4 regions of the Nocardia sp. NPDC004582 genome follow, and region 3 is predicted to be linked to each of the others. Evidence: riboswitches for the same ligand, from Rfam matches in the RefSeq annotation. Region 3 holds a riboswitch; each other region holds the start of a gene.

Evidence for each region. Region 3 has a riboswitch for S-adenosylmethionine ahead of ACWELJ_RS21910 (aminotransferase class V-fold PLP-dependent enzyme). Riboswitches for the same ligand answer to the same signal wherever they lie in the genome.
Region 1: linked by a shared signal. The riboswitch ahead of ACWELJ_RS15015 (bifunctional o-acetylhomoserine/o-acetylserine sulfhydrylase) and the one ahead of ACWELJ_RS21910 (aminotransferase class V-fold PLP-dependent enzyme) in region 3 are both predicted to bind S-adenosylmethionine.
Region 2: linked by a shared signal. The riboswitch ahead of ACWELJ_RS30615 (ABC transporter substrate-binding protein) and the one ahead of ACWELJ_RS21910 (aminotransferase class V-fold PLP-dependent enzyme) in region 3 are both predicted to bind S-adenosylmethionine.
Region 4: linked by a shared signal. The riboswitch ahead of ACWELJ_RS11860 (rhodanese-like domain-containing protein) and the one ahead of ACWELJ_RS21910 (aminotransferase class V-fold PLP-dependent enzyme) in region 3 are both predicted to bind S-adenosylmethionine.

The regions. Positions count from the first base shown of each region.
Region 1 covers NZ_JBSGCY010000044.1:434-7,224, reverse strand. Annotated here, with positions in the region: gene ACWELJ_RS15025 (MFS transporter) at 1-1,264, opposite strand, end outside; gene ACWELJ_RS15020 (TetR/AcrR family transcriptional regulator) at 1,401-2,138, shown strand; SAM riboswitch class IV at 2,172-2,283, shown strand; gene ACWELJ_RS15015 (bifunctional o-acetylhomoserine/o-acetylserine sulfhydrylase) at 2,380-3,729, shown strand; gene metX (homoserine O-acetyltransferase MetX) at 3,726-4,889, shown strand; gene ACWELJ_RS15005 (hypothetical protein) at 5,166-5,327, shown strand; gene ACWELJ_RS15000 (DUF3017 domain-containing protein) at 5,446-5,691, opposite strand; gene ACWELJ_RS14995 (tRNA (cytidine(34)-2'-O)-methyltransferase) at 5,802-6,266, shown strand; gene ACWELJ_RS14990 (DUF167 domain-containing protein) at 6,267-6,494, opposite strand; partial or broken gene ACWELJ_RS14985 (hypothetical protein) at 6,585-6,791, shown strand, end outside.
Region 2 covers NZ_JBSGCY010000177.1:2,484-9,274, reverse strand. Annotated here, with positions in the region: gene ACWELJ_RS30625 (ABC transporter ATP-binding protein) at 1-496, opposite strand, end outside; gene ACWELJ_RS30620 (ABC transporter permease) at 459-2,312, opposite strand; gene ACWELJ_RS30615 (ABC transporter substrate-binding protein) at 2,313-3,473, opposite strand; SAM riboswitch class IV at 3,545-3,663, opposite strand; gene ACWELJ_RS30610 (HAD family hydrolase) at 3,818-4,453, opposite strand; gene ACWELJ_RS30605 (GNAT family N-acetyltransferase) at 4,577-5,404, shown strand; gene ACWELJ_RS30600 (MarR family winged helix-turn-helix transcriptional regulator) at 5,517-5,954, opposite strand; gene ACWELJ_RS30595 (SRPBCC family protein) at 5,947-6,372, opposite strand; gene fusA (elongation factor G) at 6,518-6,791, opposite strand, start outside.
Region 3 covers NZ_JBSGCY010000083.1:191-6,981, reverse strand. Annotated here, with positions in the region: gene ACWELJ_RS21940 (crotonase/enoyl-CoA hydratase family protein) at 1-518, opposite strand, end outside; gene ACWELJ_RS21935 (2-oxo-4-hydroxy-4-carboxy-5-ureidoimidazoline decarboxylase) at 665-985, shown strand; gene ACWELJ_RS21930 (YbaK/EbsC family protein) at 1,026-1,499, shown strand; gene ACWELJ_RS21925 (flavin reductase family protein) at 1,650-2,114, shown strand; gene ACWELJ_RS21920 (LysE family translocator) at 2,118-2,750, opposite strand; gene ACWELJ_RS21915 (biliverdin-producing heme oxygenase) at 2,905-3,570, opposite strand; SAM riboswitch class IV at 3,825-3,938, shown strand; gene ACWELJ_RS21910 (aminotransferase class V-fold PLP-dependent enzyme) at 3,994-5,307, shown strand; gene ACWELJ_RS21905 (hypothetical protein) at 5,341-5,529, opposite strand; gene ACWELJ_RS21900 (DUF2752 domain-containing protein) at 5,548-6,012, opposite strand; gene ACWELJ_RS21895 (TetR family transcriptional regulator) at 6,113-6,742, opposite strand.
Region 4 covers NZ_JBSGCY010000030.1:44,446-51,236, reverse strand. Annotated here, with positions in the region: gene ACWELJ_RS11875 (amidohydrolase family protein) at 1-368, opposite strand, end outside; gene ACWELJ_RS11870 (FAD-dependent oxidoreductase) at 460-1,851, opposite strand; gene ACWELJ_RS11865 (Rv0361 family membrane protein) at 2,075-2,509, shown strand; SAM riboswitch class IV at 2,573-2,688, shown strand; gene ACWELJ_RS11860 (rhodanese-like domain-containing protein) at 2,718-3,140, shown strand; gene ACWELJ_RS11855 (O-succinylhomoserine sulfhydrylase) at 3,137-4,351, shown strand; gene ACWELJ_RS11850 (nitroreductase family deazaflavin-dependent oxidoreductase) at 4,435-4,836, opposite strand; gene ACWELJ_RS11845 (TetR/AcrR family transcriptional regulator) at 4,969-5,625, shown strand; gene ACWELJ_RS11840 (hypothetical protein) at 5,584-5,829, opposite strand; gene ACWELJ_RS11835 (type 1 glutamine amidotransferase family protein) at 6,167-6,791, shown strand, end outside.

The DNA of each region.
Region 1 (6,791 bases), on a different contig from region 3:
TGGAACCGCCCACCTGCTGCGCGGCGTTGAGCAGCGCGCTGGCCACGCCCGAATCCTCGGCGTCGACCTGGTGCAGCGCGGTGGTCTGCATGGACACGAACAGCGCGCCCATGCCCAGCGCGATCAGGATCATGGCGGGCAGCAGGGCGGTCGCGTAGCTGTCGCCGTACTCCAGCCGCGACAGCCACACCAGGCCCGCGGCGCCCAGCACCGAACCCGCCAGCATCAGCGGCCGCGGCCCGATCTTCGGCAGCACCGCCGAGGCGATGCCCGCCGACACCACGATGCCGGCCGGGAACGGCAGGAACGCCACACCCGTCTTCAGCGCCGAGTAGTGCTCCACGATCTGCAGGTAGAAGCTCAGGTTCAGGAACATGGCGAACATGGCGATGGGCACCAGCAGCGCGATCAGATACGACCCGCCGCGGTTGATCTCACCCGGAATACGCAGTGGCAGCAGCGGATTCGCGGTGCGGCTCTCGATGGCCACGAACGCCGCCAGCAGTGCTACACCCACCACGAACAACGCCAGCGTGGTGGAGGCCGTCCAGCCGTCGGAGGCCGCGCGGCTGAAGCCGTACACGATCGAGATCAGGCCGAGGGTGACGGTGACCGCGCCGGGCAGGTCGTAACCGCCGGTGCGCGGCGCGGGCACATCCTTGACCACGAAGGCGAACGCGCCGAGCAGGGCCAGCAGCGCGACCGGGGTGTTCACCAGCAGCGACCAGCGCCAGTTCGCGTACTCGACGAGCGCGCCACCGGCGATCAGGCCGAGCGCGGCGCCCGCCGCCGACACACCGGCGAACACGCCGAAGGCCCGGGCTCGTTCCTTGGCCTCGGTGAAGGTCACCGACACCAGTGACAGCGCGGCCGGGGCCAGCAGCGCGCCGAACGCGCCCTGCAGCGCCCGACCGGCGAAGAGTTCGGCCTGGTTCTGCGCGAGACCGGCCAGCGCGGAGGCCGCGGCGAAGCCGATCAGGCCGACCATCAGGATCCGGCGGCGGCCCAGGTAGTCGGCGAGGCGGCCGCCGAGCAGCAGCAGACCGCCGAAGATCAGGGTGTACGCGGTGAAGATCCATTGCTTGTCACCGTCGCTGATGTGCAGATCCTGCTGGGCGAACGGCATGGCGATGGTGACGATCGTGGCGTCCAGGACCACCATCAGCTGCGCCATGGCGATCACGCCGAGCGCCCACCAACGCCTGGAATCTTGTGCGGGACTTGCTTTTTCGTCTGTACCGAGAGCGTCCGTCGCTACGGTCATGAGCCTCTCCTCTGGAGTTCGAAGGCAGCATCACCATAGTGACCCCCACCGACAATTGGCGTCAAGGGAAAAATGTCGCACTACGACAGTTGTCATACTGGGACAGGAAAACGCATCAAGGACCTACGATGGAGGCATGTCGGAGTTGTCAAGTCACATCGGTGTGATCTCGCGTCACCGCCCCGGCCTGCGTGAGCGCAAGAAGCAGCAGACCCGGGCCCGGATCATCGACGTCGCCCTGCGGTTGTGCGACGAACAGGGCTTCGACGCCACCACCGTCGAGCAGATCGCCGACGCCGCCGATGTCTCCCCGCGCACCGTGAACCGGTACTTCGACAGCAAGGAGGCGATCGTCATCGCCCCCATCGAGAGCTGGGGACAGGCCCTCGCCGACCAGCTGCGCGCCCAACCGATCTCCGGCGACGAGATGGAAGCGCTGCTCGGCGCGTTCCTGGCGGTGGTCGACCAGATCATCGACTCCGACGCGCCCGTGCCCTTCCGCTGGTTCCAGCAGATGCAGCGCATCTCCCGCGACAGCGTCGCCGTGCGCGCGCTCAGCATGGAATCGGCCGACACCAAGACCCGGGCGGTGTCGGAGGTGCTGGCCGAACGCCTGCGGCTGCCCGAGGACCACCTCACCGTGCGGCTCATCGCCACCACCTGGCACGGCATCGTGCGGGTCGGCATGGAATGCGAGTTCGACGACGGGGACGAGTTCGCCGACTGCACCACGGTCACCACCGCCCGCGTGCTCGCCGACAGCGTCCAGGCCGCATTCAGCGAATTCCGTCGGGTCTGTTGCGGTGCGACAACGACATTTCCCCCCGTAAACGGGGAAAATACCGCTGTGAATGCGACAAACCCCACTGGGTAGATCGGGGCGATCGGCCGCTAGAATCCCGCATTAGGTCAAGAGCATCAGCGATAAGGCCCCGGCTTGCTGATCGGCAACCCTCCAGCTGCGGTGGGGTGCTCCGGGTGCAGACCGGGCGTTCGAAGGCCGAACGCAAGCGCAACCAGGAGGTCTACCGAGATGTGTTGTTGTCGAAGCCCATTCGCTTCTCGATAACGTCAAACCTCCGCCATTCGGCGACCTTGTTTTTGGAGCAGAACACATGAGTGACTCGACCGCACCCGCGGCCGTCCCCGCTGACGACGCCCTGGATCCGGCCAACTGGTCCTTCGAGACCAAACAGATTCACGCCGGCCAGGCTCCCGATTCCGCCACCGGAGCCCGCGCCCTGCCCATCTACCAGACCACGTCCTACGCGTTCCGCGACACCGACCACGCCGCCGCGCTGTTCGGGCTCGCCGAACCGGGCAATATCTACACCCGGATCATGAACCCCACCCAGGACGCCGTGGAACAGCGCATCGCGGCGCTCGAGGGCGGCGTGGCCGCCCTGCTGCTGGCCTCGGGCCAGGCCGCGGAGACCTACGCGATCCTGAATCTCGCCGAGGCCGGGGACCACATCGTGGCCAGCCCGCACCTGTACGGCGGCACCTACAACCTGCTGCACTACTCGCTGCCCAAGCTGGGCATCCAGGTCAGCTTCGTCGAGGATCCCGACGACCTCGAGCAGTGGCGCGCGGCGGTGCGGCCCAACACCAAGGCGTTCTACGGCGAGACCGTCGCCAATCCGAGCAGCTCGGTCCTCGACATTCCGGGCATCGCCGAGGTCGCGCACGCCGCCGGGGTGCCGCTCATCGTGGACAACACCGTCGCCACCCCGTACCTGATCCAGCCGCTGCGGCTGGGCGCGGACATCGTGGTGCACTCGGCCACCAAGTACCTGGGCGGGCACGGTTCCGCGGTCGCGGGTGTGATCGTCGACGGCGGCGCCTTCGACTGGACGGTGACGAACGAGGCGGGCGAGTCCCGCTTCCCCGGCTTCACCACCCCGGACCCCAGCTACCACGGCGCGGTCTTCGCCGATCTCGGCGCACCGGCCTACGCGCTCAAGGCCCGCGTGCAGCTGCTGCGCGATCTGGGCGCGGCGGTGTCGCCGTTCAACGCGTTCCTCATCGCGCAGGGTCTCGAGACGCTGAGCCTGCGCATCGAGCGGCACGTGGCCAACGCCCAGGCGGTGGCCGAGTTCCTGGCCGGACAGCCCGGCGTCGAGAAGGTCTACTACGCGGGTCTGCCCGCCTCGCCCTGGTTCGAGCGTGGCAAACAGCTGGCACCGAAGGGTGTCGGCGCCATCGTGTCCTTCGAGCTGGCCGGTGGGGTCGACGCGGGCAAGAAGTTCGTGGAGGCGCTGGTGCTGCACAGCCATGTCGCTAACATCGGGGATGTGCGCTCGCTCGTCATCCATCCGGCCTCCACCACGCATTCCCAGCTGACGCCCGCCGAGCAGTTGGCTTCCGGCGTCACACCTGGTCTGGTGCGGTTGGCCGTGGGCATCGAGGGCATCGACGACATCCTGGCGGACCTGCGCGCCGGACTGACGGCGGCGGCACATTGACCGTGAACATCGAATCGCGAACGTCCCGGCACGCGGCGGAGCGCTTGCTGCCGCCGCCCGACGGGACGCTCGGGAGCATCGCCATCGGCGACGTGGAACTCGAGAGCGGGGCCGTGATCCCCGACGTCACACTGGCCGTCCAGCGGTGGGGCGAACTGTCGGCGAACGCGGACAACGTGGTGCTCGTGGAGCACGCGCTGACCGGCGACTCGCACGTGGTGGGCCCCGCCGACGTCCATCACGACCAGGCCGGCTGGTGGGACGGCAGCGTCGGCCCCGGCGCGCCCGTGGACACCCGCGAATGGTGCGTCATCGCCACCAACGTGCTCGGCGGCTGCAAGGGCAGCACCGGCCCGTCCTCGCTAGCTCCGGACGGGAAGCCTTGGGGCACAAGGTTTCCCGCGATCTCCGTCCGCGACCAGGTGACCGCCGAGGCCAAGCTGTTCGACCTGCTCGGCATCGACCGCCTGGCCGCCGTGATCGGCGGCTCCATGGGCGGCATGCGGGTGCTGGAGTGGATGATCGGCCGGCCCGAACGGGTCGGCGCGGCCCTGGTGCTGGCGGTCGGCGCACGCGCCACCGCCGATCAGATCGGTACCCAGACCACCCAGATCGCCGCCATCAAGGCCGATCCGGACTGGCAGGGCGGCGACTACTACGGCACCGGGCGCGCACCCACGACCGGCATGGGCATCGCCCGGCGCATCGCGCACCTGACCTACCGCGCCGAGGGCGAGCTCGACCACCGTTTCGAGAATCACGGCCAGGGCGACGAGGATCCGCTCGCGGGCGGCCGCTACGCGGTGCAGAGCTACCTGGAGTACCAGGCGGAGAAGCTGATCGCGCGTTTCGATCCGGGCACCTACGTGCTGCTCACCGAGGCCATCAACCGCTACGACGTGGGGCGCGGCCGCGGCGGCGTCGCGGCGGCGCTGGCCTCGACGCCGGTGCCGTGCGTGATCGGCGGAGTGGACTCGGACCGGCTCTACCCGCTGCGCACCCTGCAGGAGCTGGCCGATCTGCTGCCCGGCTCCAAGGGGCTCGAGGTCATCCACTCCAAGGATGGGCACGACGGGTTCCTGACCGAGACCGAGGCGGTCGGCAAACTCATGCTGGAGACCATGGAACTGGCCCGCGCCCAGCGCGCGCCGGGTCACTGAACCAGCACTGTCCCCGGCGACGGCGGTATCGCGGCCATCGGACGGTACCGCCGCCACCGGACGGTCTCGCCGCCCGGAGTTGGTGGGCAGGCCCTGCCCGAATGCCGTATGTCCGCTGCCCGGCCGCTGCCACAGCCGGATCCGCGTTACGCGACGTATCGCGCCTGTTTCCTGCGAATTGTCATGAAGCGCTTCCGGTTTCGCGCGTATGACGCCTCCGTAACCGGAGTTCCGGAATGCGTGTGCAACGGGCGTATCCGCCGTAATCTATTCGGCATGACCGCCGCATTCGATGACATGGATCTCCGCGATCTCGTCGATCTGCTCTCCGAGGACGAGCAGCATGAACTCCGCCCGGCCATACTCCGTGTCCTGCACAGACTCCCGGACCAGGAAGTGTTGCGGCGCGAACTCGGCCGCCGTATAACCTCGGTCTAGCTATCCCCCAGCGCCGCCGGTTCGCCCCGGCGGCAGCACAATCGCTCATCTTTTCCAGCGCCGCGACTCCGGTCGCGGCCCCGGCCCCGCGATTCGCGAGGCCCCGCCCCGGCTCCGGTTACGTGACGCCGAGGCTGCTGATGGTCGCCGCCAGCACGATGATCGCGACTCCGAGCACCGTCAGCCAGACGACATCGAATCCCTTGCTGCGCACCGCGAGCAGACCCACCCGGTCGGTCGGCAGGGTCAGCCGCAGCGCCGCCGCGAGCAGCGTCGCGCCGCCGAAGAAGAACGTTCCGCGCCGCCAGCGATCCCAGGCCAGGAAGACCACGGCCACCACCAGGACCGCGCCCACCAGCAGCATGGGCAGATTCTCGCGGGCGAACTCCCCCGCACGACTGCTGCGACTCTGGGGTGCGGCATGGGCTGGACTCACCGCACGAGCTTAACCGCCGCTCTGCAATGCTGGATCCCGTGTTCCATCTCGTGTTCTTCGAACCCCGCATCCCGCCCAATACCGGCAATGCCATTCGGCTGGCGGCCGGTACCGGCTGCGCCCTGCACCTGATCGAACCGCTCGGCTTCGACCTATCCGAGCCGAAGCTACGCCGGGCCGGGTTGGACTACCACGACCTGGCCGTCGTCACCGTGCACAAGAACCTCGCCGCGGCCTGGGAGGCCATCACCCCCGGACGGGTCTTCGCCTTCACCGCCACCGCGACCACCCGCAATACCGAGATCACCTACCGCGACGGCGACGTCCTGCTCTTCGGCCCCGAACCCACCGGTCTCCCCGAGGACGTGCTCGGCGACCCCCGCGTCACCGACCAGCTCCGCATTCCCATGCTCCCCGGCCGCCGCTCCATGAACCTCTCCAACGCCGCCGCGGTCGCGGTGTACGAGGCCTGGCGGCAGCTGGGATTCCCGGGCGCGGTCTGACTAGTCGTCGACCTCGAAGCGTTTGAAGCGGGAGGTCGCGCCACCGGTGAGGCGGACCGCGGACTTGGGGACGCCGAAGTGGGCGGCCAGCAGTTCGATGGCGGCCTTGTTGGCCTTGCCCTCCACCGCGGGGGCGCGGACATACAGCTGCAGCGCGCCGTCGTCGAGGATCTCGACGAGCGGGCCTTTCTTGCTGCCGGGTTTGATGGTCGCCCGGACCACTGTCACGCCGCTCTCCTTCCCTGCCCCTGCGGTGATTCTCCCGTAGTGTCGCGGGTGCCGTGGTGGCGGGAGGCCACCCGGGAAGGAAAAGGCAAGATGGTCAAGCGTTTTGTAGTGCTGCTGACGGCCGTGCTGGGGGTGCTGCTGCTGTCGGCCACCGGGCCCGCGGCGGCCGGACCGGTCACCATCCACGACGATTCCAAGGTGCTGGACGTCGCCAAGGTGACGAATGCGGCCAACCAGCTGTCGAATCCGGTGCAGATCTTCACCACCGAGAAGTTCTCCGACGATCACGGCAAGTTC
Region 2 (6,791 bases), on a different contig from region 3:
CGCGGCGTTCGGCCCGCGCCGCCGGGGTCGGCGCCAGCGCCACACCCAGTTCGGCCAGCAGCGACACCCACTTCAGCACCGGGATGTTCGCGAGCCGCCGCAGCGGGCGGGTGGCGCGCAGCGTGGTCTGCAACCCCACGTCCACGTTCTCGCGCACGGTCATGGTGCCGAAGACCCGCCCGTTCTGGAAGGTGCGGGCGATCCCGGCCGCCGCGGCCGCCTCCGGGCGACCGGGGCGAATCCGCTTGCCGCGCACCAGGACTTCCCCGGCATCCGGGTTCAGCACCCCGGAGATCAGATTCACCGTGGTCGATTTCCCGGAGCCGTTGGGCCCGATGATGGACACGAATTCGCCGGGGGCGATGGTGAATTCGACACCGTCCACCGCGCGCACCCCGCCGAACGAGCGCCGCAGCCCGGTCACGGTCAGCACCGCCTCCGGCCCGGTGGCGCCGGTCTCAGACCTCGACCGGGGTTGGTTCGCTTGTGCGGACACGATCCCTCCTCACCAGAATTCCCTGCGGCCGGAACCGCACCACCAGCAACAACACCAAGCCGTACAACACGATTCGCCAGGACGGCGCCAGCCGCAGCAGCTCCGGCACCCCGATCAGCACCACCGCGCCCAGCACCGCGCCGTACGGCGAGGCGGTGCCGCCGAGCACCAGGATGGTCACCACCAGCAGCGACATCGGCAGGTTGAACACGGTCGGATCGATATAGGAGTACTGGTGCGCCAGCAGCGCGCCACCGATCCCGGAGCAGAACGCCGCGATGGCGAACGCCAGCGCCTTGTAGTCGCGCACCGGCACCCCCGCCGACCGCGCCGCCACCTCGTCGGCCCCGATGGCCCGGATCGCGATCCCCAGCCGGGACCGCTGCACGCCGACGATCAGCGCCACCACCGCGGCCAGCACCACCAGCTCCAGCCGGAAAATATCGGTGTGCGTGGTGAATTCGAAGCCGAACACGCTGGGCGCGGGAATCCCGAAGATGCCGTAACTGCCGCGCGTCACCGATTCCCAGTTGCGGATGATCGCCACCGTGACGATGCCGATGCCCAGTGTCGCGATCGCCACGTAATGCCCGCCCAGCCGCCACAGCGGCGCGGCCAGCACCGAGGACACCACGGCCGCCACCACGCCCGCCGCCACGATGGCGGGCAGGAACGCCCAGCCGTGCGACACGGTCAGCACCGCCGAGGTGTACGCGCCGATCGCGATCGGCCCGGCCTGCCCGATGGCCAGCTGCCCGGCCGACCCGGCCACCAGCGTCATCGACACCGCGATGATCGCGTACGCCAGGATCTGGGTGCCCACCGAGATGCCGTAGTCGTCGGCGACCAACGGAATCGCCACGCCGGCGACCCCGAACGCGAGCAGCGCGTGCCACCAGCGCACTCGCAACTCCCGGCCCGAGCCCAGGAACGTCCCGGTCATGGGCTCGGATTCGATGGCGGGCGGCCGGGCCAGCAGCCCGCCGGGCCGCAGCACCAGGAAGATCACCAGCAGTCCGAACGTGATCAGATCCCGATAGCCGTCCCCGAACCAGTAGATGCCGAACGCCTCCACCAAGCCGAGCACGAAGCCGCCGAGCACCGCGCCCGGAATCGACCCGAGCCCGCCGATGGTGGCCGCCACGAACCCGGTCATGCCGACCACGCCGCCGCTGGTGGGCGAGATATTCGAGTTGTAGAGGCCGACGAAGATGCCCGCCAGCCCGCCCAGCCCGGAGGCGATGGCGAAGGCCAGCGACTGCACCCGCCCGACCCCGATCCCCATCTGCGCGGCGGCATCCGGATCCTGCGCGGTCGCGCGGATCGCCAGCCCGTGCCGGCTGAACCGCAGGAACGCCCACAGCCCGCCCATAACCAGCAGGGTGATGGCGAACATGACCACGTCCGAGGTGCCGAACCGCACCCCGCCCACCTGAAAGTTGTTGGTGGACAGCACCTGCGGGAAGGGCCGGGTGTCCGGCCCGAACACCAGGGCCACCACGTTCTCGATGATGAGCCCCACCGCCACCGTCGCCAGCAGCGCCGCGATGGCCGGGGCCCGGCGCAACGGCCGCACCGCCAGCACGTCGATGGCCACTCCGACCAGCGCCGTCACCGCCACCACCACGACCAGCGCGGCCCACCACGGCACCCCGTGCTGGGCGATCAGCCACCAGCCCAGCACCGAACCGAACGCGAAGATCGAGCCGTGCGCGAAATTGATGACATTGCTGACCCCGAAGATCAGGGTGATGCCCACGGCGATCAGCGCGTACGCGTTGCCGTGGACCAGACCCGCGATGAGCGTGTCGAACATCTACTTCTTGCTTCCGACGGGCACGAACTTGCCGTTCTGCAGAATCAGCTCGATCGGCTTGACCCCGCTGGGGCGGCGCGTCTGCTGATCGAAGGCGAAGGTGCCCAAGCCGATTCCGTCGAAGTCCTTGACCTCGCGCAGCCCCTTCAGCACACCCTCCCGGGTCGCACCGCCCGCCTTGGCCGCCTTCACCACCGCGTTCAGGGCGTCATAGGCGTACACATTGAAATCGCCCGGATCGGTGTTGAACTTGGCCCGGAACTTGGTGACGAAGTTCTGCACCTTCGGACTCGGATCCGAGGGCGTGAACACGCCGTTCACGATGTCGCCCTCGGCCGCCGCGCCCGCCAGGTCGATGAACTGCGGCGTGTTCTGCCCGCCGAAGAACTGCCCGGTGAACCCGACGTCCCGCAGCTGCTTGACCACCAGCGCCCCGTCCGGTCCATATCCCAGGTGCACGAAGGCATCCGGGTTGGCGTCGCGGCCCTTGATCAGCACCGGCCGGAAGTCCTGCGAATCCGGCAGGATCGCCGAGGAATAGGCGATCTCGATGCCCTTCTCCTTGGCGAACTGTTCGAAGAACTTGAAAGCCTGCTTACCCCAGTCGGTTTCGAGGTAGACGACCGAAACCTTCTTCGCCTTGGAGCGCACCCATTCGGCGTTGCGCTCCATGTACACGTCCAAGGTGATGGACGGACTCCACGAATAGTCCCCCGCCTTGGTGAAATCCACCGCGGAGTTGGTGAACCCGTACTGCACCAGCTTGCCCCGGTTGTACACCGGAGACGCCGCGATCGACGCGGGCGAGGAGAAGTCCCCCAGCTCCGCGATGATCGACTGATCACCCACGAACTTGGTCGCGATCGGCACCGTCTGCTTCGGATCCGACTGCGAATCCTCCCACTTCAGCGCCACCTTCTTGCCATTGATCCCGCCCGCGGCATTGATCTCGTCCAGCGCCAGATCGAACCCCTGCTGCCAGAGCCGCCCGTACTCGGCGGAATTGCCCGTCTTGGGCCCGGAGACACCGAAATACACCGTGTCGGAACTGCTTCCGGACGAGTCGCTACCGCAGGCCGCCGCCAGACTCGCGACCAGGGCCGCCGCCCCGACACCCACCGCCACCCGGAAACCACGCGACCGGGACAAGATCCTGCTCATAGCTACCTCTACATTCGCGCACCGGCACACCGCCGGGCAGGGGGACACGACCGCGACAGAGGAATGCGCGGTCCTGGCGCTTGCGCCACCCGGTCGGGCAGCGCCTGGTCGTCACCCGGGGCACCCCACCGCCCACGCGAGGGTTGCCGATCAGCCAGCCGGGGCTCGAAAAACGCTGATACTCGTGACCGTGTCCAGAAAGGTAGCCGTGACAACCGGCGGCCGACACCGTTCGAATCACCCTGATGCCAAACGCCACCCGGCCCCGCCGCCGGGAAATCTCCTGTCGCCCCCACGAATTGCCCCCTCGGCGGCATCGCCCCCGCGGACGCCGCCGCTCGCCCCTACGTCAGATGCGCTGCCAGCCAGGCCGGGAACTCGGTCAGATCGCGCAGCACCACATCCGCGCCCGCCGCCGACAACTCCTCGGCCGTGTAGGGCCCGGTGGTCACCGCCACCGAGGTCGCGTCCGCCACCTTGGCCGCGCGCACATCGCCGAGATGATCACCCACATAGATCGAGGCGCCGCGCTCCAGCAGCACCTCCCCCTTCTCCTCCGCCCAAGCGCCGCCGACCAGCTCGTCGACCGCCAGCCCCAGATGATTCAGATGCAGTTGCGCGTGCGGGCCGTTCTTCGCGGTGATCACCAGCACCCGGCCCCCGGCCTGGTGCACCGCCGCCAGCGCGTCCACCACGCCGGGCAGATGGTCCGACGCGTGCACCGCCAGCTCCGGATACATCTCCCGGTACATGGCCACCACGCCCGGTACCTCGTGCTCCGGGAACCACTGCGCCGCCTCGTGCGCCAGCGGCGGACCCAGCCGCGACACCACCAGCTCCGAATCGATCGGCACCCCGGTCCGCGCGGCGACGGCATCCCACACCGCGGCGATCCCCGGCCGCGAATCGATCAGCGTCATATCCAGGTCGAACCCGACCACGAGACCACCGGCGGAACCGCTCGAATCATCAACAGCCACGCCCCGACCCTACGGCCCGCCGGTTCCCGCCCCGCGCCTCGACCGCCGCGCACCGCGAAAATCGGAGGCGAGGCCACCGATCCGCGACCTAGGCTCGACCCCATGCCGAGCGATCAGGGAACGCTGTTCTGTGGAACCGAACTGGCCGAGCGCATCGAGCGGGCCGAAGCCGAGCTGATCGCCAAGGGCAGCGGGGCGGCCGCGACCCGGCTCGGCCCGGACGCCGGATTCGTGATCCCGATCGCGGGCGGGGTGGCGTCCTTTGCCGAGGACGGGTCACCGCTGAACAAGATCGCCGGACTCGGATTCGCCGGAATCCCCGAGCCGTCGGAACTCGACGCGATCGAGCAGCTCTGCGCGGAACGGAAAACACCTGTGCAGGCCGAGGTCTCACAACTCGGCGACCCCGGCGTCGGGGAACTGCTCACCGAGCGGGGCTACCGCCTGGTGTCGTTCGAGAACGTGCTCGGCCGCGAACTGCGCGGCGCACCGGTCGCGACCGTCGCCCCCGGTGTCGAGGTGACCCACAGCGGCGAAGACGAATTCGACACCTGGCTCGATGTCGTCGCGGAAGGCTTCGCCCACCCCGACACGCAGGGCGTGGCCTCCCACGAGGAATTCCCCGCCGACATCATCGCCCGCGCCATGCGCGACCTGACCGGCGCGGCGGACGTCCAGAGGTATCTCGCCCGGCGCGACGGCGGCGTGGCGGGCGGAGCCAGCCTGCGTATGTCCGGCGGCATCGCCCAACTCACCGGCGCAGCAACCCATCCCACACATCGGCGGCACGGCGTGCAATCGTCACTGCTGTCGGCCCGCCTCGCCGAGGCAGCCGCGGCCGGCTGCGACATCGCGGTGGTCACCACGCAGCCCGGCTCCAAATCTCAGCAGAACGTCCAGCGCCAAGGCTTCGCGCTGCTCTATACCCGGGCCATCCTGGTCAAGGGCTGACCGTCCGAGTACAGCCGTATCGATGGCTCGGATGGCTTCCGCGCGCGCAGAAGGATCACCGAACTCCGCGCTCCCGCGATCCGCCGTGATGGGCGCCGGCCAAGCGGCGGCGTCAGCTCGGGAGCCGGTGCGCGGCAATCGGTTTCAGCTGCTCGCGCAGTACGTCGCCGGCTACGCCGAAGAGCTGTTCGTCGGTGTCGACGGCGATCCGCACGCCCCGGCTCGCCAATTCCCGGCCCTCGGCCGTGAGTTCGATGCGCAGCGCGCGAGCGTCGACCGGGTCGGCGCACCGCGCCAGCAGCCCGCGCTCCTCCAGGCCGCGAATCACCTTGGACGCCATCATCCGGTCCGCGCCCGACATGTCCGCCACCTGTTGCTGGGTCGGCAACTCACCCGATCGACCCAGCCAGCCCGCCGAGGCGAGCAGGTTGAACTGGGTCGGCGTGAGCCCGAGCGGACGCAGATTGCGTTCCAGCGTCGCCCGCCACTCCAGGGCGGCGTGATGCAGCCAGAAGCCCGGACTCATGAGCGGTCCCCGTGGTTCAGCCACGCCGGCGTGCCTCCTGTTCCAATGCGGCGAAGGTGAGCGGCATGTCCGCGCGCATGCCCTTCTCCCAGATGAGCTTGAACAGCGGGCCCATCGGCCCGTGCACCTCGACCTGCTCGGCCACCCGCACCCGGCCGTCGCCGAGCGGGACGTAGGTGCGGTGCCCGCGCAGCTTCCCGAACGGGATGCCCGCTTCACTGGTCCACGACCGCCCCGGCTCCACGGCCACGATAGTGAACGGCCCGGCCGGCGCGCCCTTCGGCTTCACCCAGCCCTTGGTCCCGGCCGCGAACTCGCCGTCGATCCGGGACTTCTCCTCGTGCGGGTCCCATTCCGACCAGCGGTCGACATCGGTGGCGACCGCCCAGACGCGGTCCAGGTCGCCGGTGATCACGGCCTCCTCGGTGAACGAGTACATCATCGCCGTCTCCAATCGGGAAAATATGTTGTTGCGACAACAGTAAACGTAGTCGCGACAACAATCAACCCTTTCTATCGACCGACCCACGATGGATGGGCCCGGTGACGACGGCAACCAGGTGCCGCCGCCACCGGGCATCCGGCCGCTACGGGACCGGCGCGTAACCCAGCGGGCGCGCCGTGAACGTGCCCCGGCCCTGAGTCCGGCTCCGCAAACGCGTTGCGTAGCCGAACAATTCGGCCAGCGGCACCGTGGCCGTCACGACCACCGTGCCGGTGCGGTTCACCGACCCGGTCACCCGCCCCCGCCGGGCGGCGAGATCACCGAGCACCGCCCCGACATAGTCCTCCGGCACCGTGGCGGTCAGCTCCACCAGCGGCTCCAGCACCGCCATGGCACTGGCGCGCAAGGCTTCCCGC
Region 3 (6,791 bases):
AGCTCGCGCACGTGCCCCTCGCCGATGATGCCCGGCAGCCGGTGCAGCGAGCCGATGTCGGCGACGATGGCCACCTTGGCCTCGCGCAGGCTGAACTTGGCGTCCGCGCTGGCCAGGCGGACGTCGGCGGCGGCGATGAGGTCCAGGCCGCCGCCGATGCACCAGCCGGAGATGGCCGCGACGACGGGCTTGACGCAGTCGGCGACCGCGGTCACCGAGTCCTGCATGTCGCGCACGTGCTTGAGGAAGTCGGTGCGCGGCCCGGCGAGCGCCTTGTCGGCCAGCAGCGGCCCGAACAGCGGGCTCATGGCCGGCAGGTCCAGTCCGTAGGAGAAATGCTTGCCGGAGCCGGTGAGCACGATGGCCCGGACGTCGGGGTCGGCGTCGAGCTCACGGAAGATGAGCGGCAGCTCACGCCAGAAGTCGGGGCCCATGGCATTGCCCTTGCCGGGACCGGTGAGCGTCACCGTCGCGATGTGGTCCTTGCTTTCGACTTCGAAAGCCTTCCATTCGGTCATTGGTCCAGCGTATAGGGGTTACCGGCGAGTAGGTTGGCCGGTGTAAACCCTGTGCTAAATCTGCTGCGTCCCAGCGTTTTCGCGGCGCCCGGAGGCGGACGATTATCGCGTCCGCACAAACTGCTCCTCCTGTGTGTGAGGTCACGATGTTGATGCATCACGGAATCGGCCTCGACCGCTTCAACGCCCTCCCCCGCCGTCGTGCGATTCATGCCCTGTACGAATGCTGCTGCAATGTCACCTGGGCACAGAAGATCGCCGACGGCCGCCCCTACCCGGGCCATGCCGCCCTCCAGACCGCCGCCGCGGCGGAACTGCGCGCCATGTCCGCGATCGATCTGGAACGCGTCTTCGATTCCTGTGCGCACCAGTCGGTTCCGGAGCGCACCGTCGACGCGCTGGCCCCGATCGTGCGCGCCCGCCTCACCGCGATGCTGGGACCCGAGGAGGGCTACCCCGACTACTGATCCCCCGCACATCCACCGCAATCGCTCTACCCTGGTTGCCATGCGCAGGTCCCTGCCACCGGTCGCGTCGAAGGTTTCCGACACCTTGATCGCGCGCGGCCATCACGGGGTGATCATCACCCAGCCCACGCCCACCCCCACCGCGCGCGATGCGGCCGACGCGGTCGGCGTCACCGTCGGGGCCATCACCAAATCCCTGGTGTTCCTGCTCGACGACGATCCGGTGCTGCTGCTCGTCTCCGGCGCCCACCAGGTGCATCTGGAGCGCACCGGGCAACGCCTGGAGGGCACGCTCAGCCGGGCGCCCGCGGCCATGGTCCGGGAGGTGACCGGGCAGCCCATCGGCGGCGTCGCCCCGCTCGGGCACCCCACCAATCTGCCCACCTTCGTCGACAACGCGCTGGCCCAGTACCGGGAGCTGTGGGCGGCGGGCGGGCATCCGAACACCCTGTTCCGCACGACCTTCGGGGAGCTGGTCCGGATCACCGCGGGCCTGGCCATCGACGTGGACTGACCGCCGCCGACGAGGGTTTTCCGACAGCCCGGAATACCTGGGCCCGCGACCACGTAGGTTCTTGACGTGACCGATTCTCCGACGCCCGGCGCCGAGCTACACGTGCCCGACGACCTGAGCGGCATCACCGCGCAGCAGTTCCGCGCCGCCATGCGGCACTATCCGGCCGGCGTCACCATCGTCACGCTGAACTCCGCGCAGGGTCCGGTCGGTTTCACCGCGACCTCGTTCGCCTCGCTGTCGGCGCAGCCGCCGCTCATCTCGTTCAATATCGCCGAGACCTCCTCCAGCATCGAGGCCATGCTCGGCGCGGAATCGCTGGTGGTGCACTTCCTGGGCGAGCATCAGAAGCATCTGGCACAGCGGTTCAGCCGGTCCGCCGAGGAGCGTTTCACCGACAGGTCGTTGTGGGCCACGCTCGGCTCCGGCGAGCCGGTTCTGCACGGCACCCCGATCTGGGTGCGCGCGACCGTGCACCAGCTGATCCCGATCGGCGATCACACGCTGGTCATCGGGCTGGTGACCCAGGTGCACGACAACACCGAGAGTTCGCCCGCGGCCGGCCCGCTGGTGTACTACAACGGCGCCTATCACCGCGCCGAGATCGCCGACTGACGCTCAGGCCGCCGAGGCCGCGGTGCCGATACCCAGCGCCGCCAGGATCGCCGCGCTCGTCTGTTCCAGCCGGGCCCGGATCCGCGGGCGCTGCAACAAGGCGACCGCGCGGGCGGCGGCCACCGCGAGCAGGATCATCTCGATCGCCGCGATGCTGGATTCGATGGCGCCGAGGGTGAGCGTGTTCAGGAAGGTCACCTCGGTGAGGAACTGCGGCAGCACCGCGAGATAGAACAACCCCACCTTCGGATTGAAGACACACGACAGCAATCCGGCAGCGAACGCCGAGCGCATCGACGCGGGCGTGCCCCGCACCACCGCCGCCTCCGGCCCGGCCTCCGCGTTCCGCGCCCGCCGATGCTCGATCAGTGCCCGAATCCCCAAGTACAGCAGGTAGATTCCGCCGATCACCTTCAGCGTCCGATACGCCGTCGCCGACTGTTCCAGCAGCGCCGCCACCCCGGCCGCCACCACCGTCGCCCAGACGATCCCGCCGAACGCCGAACCCACCGCCGCCGCGATCCCGGGTCGCGGTCCGGCCATCGAGAATCGCAGCACCAGGAAGGTATCGGGGCCCGGGGTGAGCGCCAGCAGCACGCACAACCCCGCGAAACTCAGCAGCAGCGGAAAACTCATGCCCTCCATGGCAACCCATCGCGGCGACGCGACGCAAGGGTGATATCGCTGACCCTGCCCCCGACGAGCAGGGCCAACGGGTCACCCCCGGAAACGGCGAAGACCGCCGCCCCCGCCTGATGAACGGGGTGCGACGGCCTCTGGTGACGAGTTCTCAGTTCCGCGCGCTGGTCTCGGCACCCAGTTCACGGAACAGGTCGGTGTTCATCGTGAACGCCAGTCGCGCCTCGTCGAGCACGCGATCGACCTCGGGACCTTCCAGGGGAAGCTGGTCCAGGGCCTCGCGGTACTCGCGCTTGAACGCGGCCGGATTGGTGATCTCGTCGAAGACGTAGAAGCGCACGCCGTCGCCCTTCTTGGGCAGGTCCCACAACTTCTCGGCGGTGCCGCGGATGACCTGGCCGCCGGAGAGATCACCCAGGTAGCGGGTGTAGTGGTGGACGACGTACCCGGCCGGCCATTCCTGCGCGCACTCCTCGATGCGGGCGGCGTAGGCGGCGGTGGCGGGCAGCGGCCGCAGCTCCTCGCGCCAGTTCGCGCCGCCGAGGTGGGCCAGGTCGGTCTCGAGCGCGGCCAGGCGGGCCAGCTCCGGCTTCACGAACGGGCCCGCGACGGGGTCGGAAGCCAGTGCGGCGGAATGCTTTTCGAGGGCCTCGTAGACGAACCAGAGCTGGCCGGTGTAGCGGAGGAAGGCCTCGACGCCGAGCTGCCCGGTGAGCAGGTCCCGCATGAACGTGGAGTGCTCGGCCTCGTTGTGCTGCTGCTCGGTCGCGGTGCGAATGAGCGTCGAGAACGGGGCGCTGGTGTCCGTGTCCAACATGGTCGGCTCCTCGTGGTCAACTCCGGGGCACCCCACTTTGGCTACCCTAACTTCCTAGTCGACCGTACGCCTCAGCAACGATCTCGCGATTCGAACTTTGCGGCCCACCCACTCCAACTTTCGGATGATTTTTCCGCCCCGCCGGTGCCGTCGATCACGGCTTCTCCGCCGCCCCGAATGTCGTGCGCGGACCGCGACAGGCGAAGGCGGGCAGGGTTGACAAGCCCGTGACGCGTCTGCCAATCTCGCTTTCAGGTCATGAGTACCAGCGCTAAGCCCCGGCTTGCTGGTCGGCAACCCTCCACCGCGGCGGGGTGCTCCGGGTGACGACCGGGCCGTCGCCCGACCGGGCGCGGCAAGCGCGGACTCACGATCGATTCCTGTCTTCCGATCGCGTGTCCCCTGAATCCGATGGGATTTGTGATGACCGCTTTCGCCGACCAGACCTGTGCTCCCCTCGCCACCGTGTCCGGCTGTGACCTCCGGGTTCCGCTGGTCCAGGGCGGGACCACCGGCTACGCGAACTTCGACTACGCCGCCAGCGCCCCCGCGTTGCGGCAGGTCACCGACCGGGTCGCCGAGCTGCTGCCGTTCTACGCCAGCGTGCATCGCGGGGCGGGGTACGCCTCCCGCGTCTCCACCGACTGCTACGAGTCGGCGCGCGGCTCGGTCGCCCGCTTCCTCAACGCCGCCGACGATCAGGTGGTGGTGTTCACCCGCAACACCACCGACTCGCTGAACCTGCTGGCCGCCTGCGTGCCCGGCGACACCGTGGTGCTGGATGTCGAACACCACGCCAACTTCCTGCCCTGGACCCGGCACGGCCGCCGGGTGGTGCCGGTCGCCGACACCATCGAGGAGACCATCCAGCGGCTGGTCGCCGAACTGTGCTCGAAACCCGCTGCGCTGCTGGCGGTTACCGGCGCCTCCAATGTGACCGGCGAACTGCTGCCACTGGAACGGCTGGCCTGGATCGCGCACCAGTGCGGCACCCGCATCCTGGTCGACGCCGCCCAGCTGGCCCCGCACCGCCGGATCGACCTGCGCACCACCGGCATCGACTACCTGGCCTTCTCCGGGCACAAGGCGTACGCGCCGTTCGGCGCGGGCGTGCTGGTCGGCCGCCGGGACTGGCTCGACACCGCGGAGCCGTACCTGGCGGGCGGCGGCGCGGTGCGCTCGGTCGCCACCGACAGCGTCGAATGGGCGCCCGCGCCGCAGCGCCACGAGGCCGGTTCCCCGAACGTGCTCGGGGTGGCCGCGCTGGCCGCCGCCTGCGACGCGCTCGCCGATCTGGACGAGACCACCGTCGTCGAACACGAGCAGTACCTCACCCACCGGCTGCGCTACGGGCTGAAAACCGTTCCGGGCGTGAACTTCCTGCGCGTGTGGCGCGACAGCACCGACGCCGTCGGCATCGTCGCCTTCACCGTCGACGGTTTCGAGCCCGGCCAGGTGGCCGCGTATCTGTCCGCCGAACACGGGATCGGGGTGCGCGACGGCCGGTTCTGCGCCCATCCGCTGCTCTCGCGGCTCGGGGTGGATGCGGCGCTGCGGGCCAGCATCGGACTCGGCACCACCGCTGCCGACGTGGACCGCCTCATCGACGCGATCGCCACCCTGGTCGAGCACGGTCCGACCTGGAATTACGCCCGCACCGACGGCCACTGGAACCCGGTCCCGGAGACCCGGCCCTTCGGCGGTTCGGCGGACGGCGCCGCGCCCTGTGGATTCTGAGAGCCCTGCGGATTCCGAATCGCCGGGAGCGGGTCAGGGCACCAGGTAGCGGGCCGCGAGCTCCTCGACCAGCGGGTCGTCCTCGTCGACCGCTTCGAGTCGGTCCAGGTCGTCCTGGACCGACACCTGCCGGGTGTCCGGAATCTCCGGATCGGGCGGTCCGTCCTCCTCGAGCTGACGGATCAGCTTGTCTCGCACCCGCTCCTTCAGCGATTGGCTCATAGGAAGAGCATCCTCCGCTCAGACGGGCGCGATCCAGGTACCCCACGGCGTGTTCCGCACGACGGTGAACACGATGAGGAAGGCCACCGCGATCCACAGCGCCGACCTGGGCAGGATCCGCGGTAGCGGCGGCGGCGCCGACCGGCCCCGCCAGGCGCGCACCAGCCAGGTGCCCCACCAGGCGAGGAAGCCGAGCGTCAACGGCAGCAGCAGCACATTGCTGTGGATGGCGTCCAGGAACCGACCATCGGTCAGATTGTGCAGGCCGCGCAGGCCGCCGCAGCCGGGACACCAGTACCCGGTCAATTCGTAGAACGGGCAGAACCCGTAGGCCCCCTGCACGTGCGGGTCCCGGAAGTGCAGCAGCGCCAGGCCGCCGGCGACGGCCGCACCGCCCAGCAGCGGGAGTCCGACGCCGAGCCGTCGCGGGCGCGTAGGCCCTGGTTCGGCTCCCGCCGTCGGTACCGCTGCCGTGGTGTCCACGAGAATCAACGGTAGCCGGGCCACCGCCCACCTGCCAGGTCACACCGAACTTCGCACCCGATTGCGTTGCTCGATCACGCCGCCCGATTGCGTTGCGGCCTCAGCGGATCGGGGCGCGTTCCACTACCGGGGCGGTGAGCACGCCCGCGAGCATGTCCACGATTTCTCCCCAGGCGTCCACATCCCCCGCGGCGACCTTGCCCGCCTCGACCGCGCGTTCATGATCGGCCAGTAGCGCGAACAGCACGGTCGGCAGCGCGCGCAACCGCCGCAGCCGCAGGCGTTTCGGCAGGTCGGCGAGTTCCCGATCGAGCTGCTGCATGATCACGCGCACCGAGGTGCGCTGGGCGGAGGCCAGATTCGCCGCGTCGGTGACGGCTCGGTGGGTGTGGATCTGTTCGAGGAATCGCGCGTAATGGTGGACACCGTGCCGGTCGGCCAGCTCGAGCATGGGGATGACCAGCGCTTCGAGCAGATCGTGGACGCTGGTCACGCCGGTCCCGGCCTGTTCGGCCAGCAATTCGAGCCGCCGGATCTCCAAGGTGGCGAGCCGGTGCTCGACCACCGCCTCGATGAGCCCGTCGCGGGAGCCGAAGTGGTACTGGACCGCGGAATTGTTGCGCTGTTCGGCGGCCGCGGCGATATCGCGCAGCGGCACCGCCGGTCCACGCTCGGCGATCAGCTGTTCCGCCGCCAGGATGATGCGCTCGCGCGCCCCCGTGACTGCCATTCGAGCACCGACCTCCTTGTCCACAGTGTGCACTGTAGCCGCCCACCTG
Region 4 (6,791 bases), on a different contig from region 3:
TGCCAGCCGGCCAGCTCGTAGGCGCGCAGCGCCAGCATGGTCAGCCCCACGATGTCGCCGCCGGCGCGCTTGAGGTTGAACCGGATCGCGCGGACCCCGGCCCTGCTCAGTTCGAGGATCTCGGCGTCGGTGGCGTCGACGTGCAGATTGGTGACGCCGACCCAGCCCTCGCCGAGTTCGGCGAGGGCGGCCAGCAGATAGCTCTGATCGGTGCCCTGGAAGGACCCGCTGACCACCGCGCCACCGTCGATATCGAAGCGGGACATGCGCTTGCGATAGTCGGCGATGGTGTACGGGTCGGGCAGGTAGCCCTCGTTCTCGACCAGCGGGAACCGCGGATCGAAGATGTGGAGATGGGCATCGAACACGTGATCAGCATGCCTCAGAACGGTGACAAGTGTGGACAACCTTGTCCGGCAGGCGGATTCACGCTGGTCACGACGTTGGGCCGGTGACCGCTCAGGAGGCCTTGTCGGGCTCGGAGGCGGCCAGCATCTCGTCGCGCTCGACGACCTTGACCCGCTCGCGGCCCTGCGGCTCGCCGAGGGCGCGCTCGTGCGCGTCCAGGCGGTACCAGCCGGCCCAGGTGGTGAACGGGATGCCCTTGCCCTCGAGGAACGCGGTGACCGCCTCCGGCTCCGGCTTGTCGGCCGGGACGAAGCCGGCGGCGTCGTCGAGCAGGCAGGCGATGGTCTCGTTGGCGTCGCCCTTGGTGTGGCCGATGAGGCCGACCGGGCCGCGCTTGATCCAGCCGGTCACGTAGGTAGCGGGCATGTAGCGAGCCGCGTCGTCGGCGTCCTCGTCGACGAGCACGCGCCCGGCCTCGTTGGGCACGGTGCCGGCCTGGTCGTCGAAGGGCAGGGCCGGGATGTTCTGCGACAGGTAGCCGACCGCGCGGTACACGGCCTGGATGTCCCAGTCCTTGAATTCGCCGGTGCCCTTGCAGTTTCCGGTGCCGTCGAGCTGGGTGCGCTCGGTGCGCAGGCCCACGACCTTGCCGTCCTCGCCGAGGATCTCCGAGGGGTTCTCGAAGAAGTGCAGGAACAGCTTGTGCGGGCGGTCGCCGACGTCGCGGATGGCCCACTGCTCGAGGGTGTTGCAGATCATGTCGACCTGCTTCGAATGACGGCGTGCCGCTTCCGAACCCTCGTCGTAGTCGATGTCCTCCGGATCGACGATGACCTCGATGGTCGGCGAGTGGTCGAGCTCGCGCAGCTCGAGCGGGGTGAACTTGGCCTGGGCGGGACCGCGGCGGCCGAACACGTGCACCTCGAGCGCCTTGTTGGCCTTGAGGCCCTCGTAGACGTTCGGCGGGATCTCGGTCGGCAGCAGCTCGTCGCCGGTCTTGGCGAGCACGCGGGCCACGTCCAGGGCGACGTTGCCGACGCCGAGGACCGCGACCTTCTCGGCCTCCAGCGGCCAGGTGCGGGCGACGTCGGGGTGGCCGTCGTACCAGGACACGAAGTCCGCGGCGCCGTAGGAGCCGTCCAGGTCGATGCCCGGCACGCCCAGCGCGCGGTCGGCGTTGGCGCCGGTGGAGAAGATGACCGCGTCGTAGAACTGGCGCAGGTCCTCGAGGGTGATGTCGACGCCGTAGTCGATATTGCCCAGCAGGCGGACCTGCGGCTTGTCGAGCACCTTGTGCAGCGCGGTGATGATGCCCTTGATGCGCGGGTGGTCGGGCGCGACGCCGTAGCGGATCAGGCCGAAGGGCGCGGGCATGCGCTCGTAGAGATCGATGCTCACGTCCGCGTCGGACTTCATCAACGCGTCGGCGGCGTAGATGCCGGCCGGTCCTGCGCCCACGATCGCAATGCGTAGCGGGCGGGTCGCTGCACTCTGTTCGGTCATTCTTCCGCGCACCCTTTGGGTCGAAACTAAATTGCCGTCAAAAACTCAGCCGTCGCTCTTAGCTTAGGCTAAGTTGACGCTCTGGCCTCGGCGACCTCCGTTGGCCCCCGACGCTGCAGCGTTGCTGCGTAGTCTTGCTATTCCCGCGCTGGGGCGGGAAATTCTGCTGATTCTATCGATGGCACGCGCCGGCCCTCACAAGGGGACCAGGCATGATCTACCCATGAGCGACGCCGAGGAGACCCCGGTCCGGATCGACCAGAACGAGACCCGCAGCATGTGGCCGTTCCTGGTGGCGGCGGGAATCATCGCGGTCGTGATCCTCGGGATCGTGGTCGCGTCGGTGGTGTCGCCGGTTGAGAAGAATGTCACAGATTCCGATCGGCTCTCGGCGGCTGCGGACGCGTTCATCCGGTCCCGGCAGGACACCGGGAAATACGATCCGCGCCTGCAGTGTCAGGCCTTCGACGACAAGCTCTCGCCCTTGCGAATCGCGGTCGAGACCGGCGGAACCATCGCCTACAGCAAGCTGACCGACGCGACTGTGCAGGGCGACGCGGCGACCGCGCAGGTCTCCTTCACCGTCGCGGGCGCGCCGACCACCGCGCCCTGGCACTTCGCCAAGGAGAATTCCCGCTGGTTGGTCTGTAATTCGTGACATCGGCCGAAAGCGCCGCCGGGGTTTGACAGTGGGGACGGTTCTTCGGCAATCTCAATCCCAGGTCATGAGTACCAGCGCCAAGCCCCGGCTGGCTGGTCGGCAACCCTCCTCCGCGGTGGGGTGCTCCGGGTGACGACCTGGCCTCGCATCGGACAGCGATGCGGCAAGTGCGGATTCTCAGGAGGTTCGAGTGAGCGCGGCGCATATGAAATACGAGGGTGACATCACGCCGAAGCAGGCGTGGGAGTTGTTGCGCGACAACCCCGATGCGGTTCTGGTGGACGTGCGCACCGAGGCCGAGTGGCGGTTCGTCGGCGTGCCCGACACCAGCGGCATCGGCCGCCCGACCGCGCTGATCGAGTGGGTCGACGTCACCGGCACCCCGAATGCCCGGTTCGCGGATCTGCTGAAGCAGTCGCTGGCCCACCGGACTTCGGATTCGGAGGCGCCGGTCATCTTCATCTGTCGCTCCGGCCAGCGTTCGATCGGCGCGGCCACCGCCGCCACCACGCTCGGCATCACCCCTTCGTTCAATGTGGTCGACGGCTTCGAGGGTGCGCTCGACGGCCAGGGCCACCGCGGCAGCACCGGCTGGCGCGCCGACGGACTTCCGTGGAGGCAGTCATGATCACCGGCGGCTCTTTCGAGAAACCGCTTCCCGAGGGCGTCGGCCCCGCCACCCAGGCGGTACGCGGCGGCACCCGGCGTTCCGGCTTCGACGAGACCTCCGAGGCGTTGTTCCTCAATTCGGGTTTCGTCTACGAGAGCGCCGAGGCGGCCGAGGCCTCCTTCACCGGCGATATCGAGCACTTCGTGTACTCGCGCTACGGCAACCCGACGGTCGCCATGTTCGAGGAGCGGCTGCGCCTGATCGACGGCGCGGAAGCCTGTTTCGCGACCGCGTCGGGCATGTCGGCGGTGTTCACCGCGCTGGGTGCGCTGTTGTCCGCCGGTGACCGGCTGGTCGCGGCGCGCAGCCTGTTCGGCTCCTGCTTCGTGGTGGCCAACGAGATCCTGCCGCGCTGGGGCGTGGAGACGGTGTTCGTCGACGGCGAGGACCTGAACCAGTGGGAGCAGGCGCTGTCCGTTCCCACCCAGGCCGTCTTCTTCGAGACCCCCTCGAACCCGATGCAGACCCTCACCGATGTGCGCGCGGTCTCGGATCTGGCGCATGCCGCGGGCGCGAAGGTGGTGCTGGACAACGTCTTCGCCACTCCGCTGCTGCAGCGCGGCTTCGACCTGGGCGCGGATATCACCGTCTACTCGGGCACCAAGCACATCGACGGCCAGGGCCGGGTGCTCGGCGGCGCGATCCTGGGCCCGCAGGACTACATCGACGGCCCGGTGAAGAACCTGATGCGCCACACCGGTCCGGCGCTGAGCCCGTTCAACGCCTGGACCCTGCTCAAGGGCCTGGAGACGATGCCGCTGCGGCTGCGCCAGTCGGTGGACTCGGCGCTGAGGATCGCCCAGTTCCTGGAGTCGCATCCGGCGGTGGCGTGGGTGAAGTACCCGTTCCTGTCCTCGCATCCGCAGTACGAGCTGGCCAAGCGCCAGATGTCGGGCGGCGGCACGGTGATCACCTTCGAGCTGAAGGCCGCCGACAACGAGGCCAAGAAGCGCGCCTTCGAGGTCTTGAACCGCCTGCGGATCGTCGACATCTCCAACAACCTCGGCGACGCCAAGACCCTGATCACTCACCCCGCCACCACCACCCACCGTGCCATGGGCCCGGAAGGCCGTGCGGCCGTGGGCATTACCGACGGCGTCCTGCGCATCTCCATCGGCCTGGAGGACGTGGAGGATCTCCTCAACGACCTGGACCACGCGCTGAGCTGATCCGACGATCTTTCCGAAGGGCCGGAACCCACTGGGTTCCGGCCCTTTTCGATGGGCCGATCGGGCGCTGCCGGCCCGGTGGATCAGTGCGCGGATCCGGATTCGAAGGTCACCGCGTTGCCGAGGTCCATGCGTAGGAATTCGGTGATGCGGAACAGCTTCGGCGGGCGGGCGGCATCCGCCGGCAGCGACTGGAAGGCCTCGGCTTCCCCGACGATGCGCGGGGCGGCGAGTTCCACGTCCCGGCCGCCGATCCGCAGGGATGCGCCGCCGGCCGCCAGGACATTGCGCACCCAGTCCGCGCGCGAGCCGTAGACCAGCACGAACACATACCCTCCCGGGACGGGATGGGCGTCGAGCGGGGTGCGGTAGATCGTGCCCGAGGTGCGGCCGATATGCGTCAGCACCGGCCATGTCCCGTTCGCGATCGCGCGCGGGTTGAACAGCCTCTTGTTGACGTGCCCCCACCATCTCGGCATCGGCATCGGAGTCTCCTTCTCTTACGAGTGTAAGGCTGGCTTACGACTGTAAGGTAGGCTTACGGGCGTAAGCCTGTCAATACCTTCGAACCGGGAGCCGCCGTGCCGCGCCGATCGCAACCACTCAGCAGGGAACGTGTGCTGGATGCCGCCATCCGGGTGGCGGATCGCGGTGGCGCGGAATCGATCTCGATGCGGCGGGTGGCCCAGGAACTCGGCGTGGAGGCGATGTCCCTGTATCACCACGTGCCCAACAAGGAGGCCATCCTCGACGGGGTGGTGGATGCGGTGTTCGCGGCGATCGACCTGCCGGATCCCGGCCGCGCGGACTGGCGGGACGCGATTCGGGTGCGCGCCCATTCCGCCCGGCGGGTGCTGTCGCGGCACCACTGGGCGCTGGGGCTGATGGACTCCCGCCGCGATCCCGGCCCCGCCACGCTCGGGCACCACGACGCGGTGCTCGGAGTCCTGAAAGCGGCCGGGTTCACGCTGGCCGACGCCGCGCACGCCATCTCGCTCATCGACAGCTATATCGGCGGTTACGTTCTGCAGGAAGCGAATCTGCCCGTCGCGACCCCCGCCGATGTCGAGGAAGTGGCGAGCGACATCCTCGAGCGCCTGCCCGCCGATCGGTACCCGCACCTGCGCGAGCTGATCACCGATCACGCCCTGCGGCCGGGCTACGACCACACGGGCGAGTTCACCTACGGCCTGGATCTGATCCTGGACGCGCTCGAGGCCCGCCGCGATCCGCTAGTCCCAATCGAACCAATCGAAGAAGTCGAACGGCAGTAGATGCTTGAGCCATCCCGGCGGGATGCCCCAGCCCGGAGGGAACAGGAAGTGCTTGGCGTCCCAGCCTTGGTTCACGTGCTGATCGACAGGGGTGGGGTTGTAGTTGGTGACCACATCGGCCTGGGTCGGGACGGTCACCGCGGTGACCGGAGCCACCGCAATAGCACCGGCGAGGATGGCCCGAGCCACCGTGTGCCTGGTCATTGCGAACATTGCTGAACCTTTCTGATGATCGAACGGTCGCGAGCCGGTCACCGCGTGGGGTTGCTGCCATGGCGCACCTCCGAATCTCCGGTCCGGCGCCGGTCGCACCGGGCGGGTTGGATTCGCGACTCGCGGCGGCGGTGTACGCCGAGGTCGACCGCGCGCGAGGGATGCCACGAAGGCCCAGGGGCAGTGCCGAGGGTTTGCGCCATCGCAGAGGGGGTCGACGTGCGCCATGGTAGGCACTCGAGGTCAACGGCGGGCCACGGTCGAGTCGATTCTTGGGACCTACCCGCATCCATTGACAGCATGCTGTCAAAAATGACAGCATGCTGTCATGATGAAAACAGTTCATATGGCCGTCTACGACACCTTTTCGGACTGGGAGGTCGGCCATGCGACCGCGCACATCAATCGAGAACTCTGGCACCGGGAGCCGGGAACATGGCAGGTCAGGACGGTTGGGAGTAGCGCCGAGCCGGTCACTTCGATGGGCGGCATGCGGGTTCTGCCCGATCTCGTGCTCGACGATCTGAAGCCCGCCGACAGCGCCATGCTGATCCTGCCTGGTCTGGATACCGAGCGGAATCCGGAGGCCTTGGCGGTCTTCGCGCGCAAGGCCCGGGAGTTCCTGACGGCCGGGGTGCCGGTCGCGGCGATCTGCGGCGCCACCTTCGGGCTCGCCCGGGAAGGGCTGCTCGACGATCGGCGGCACACCAGCAATGCCGCGGAATACCTTGCCTACTCGGGATATTCGGGTGGTGAGCGCTATGTCGAGCGGCCGGCCGTCACCGACGGCGACCTGATCACCGCGACCGGCACGCGCCCGGTCGACTTCGCCCACGAGATCCTCGCTCGCCTCGAGATTTTCGAGCCGCACGTGCTCGAGGCGTGGGACCGGCTGTACGGCGACAACGATCCGGCGGGCTTCTACGCCCTGTTCGAATACGAGCAGCAGCGCG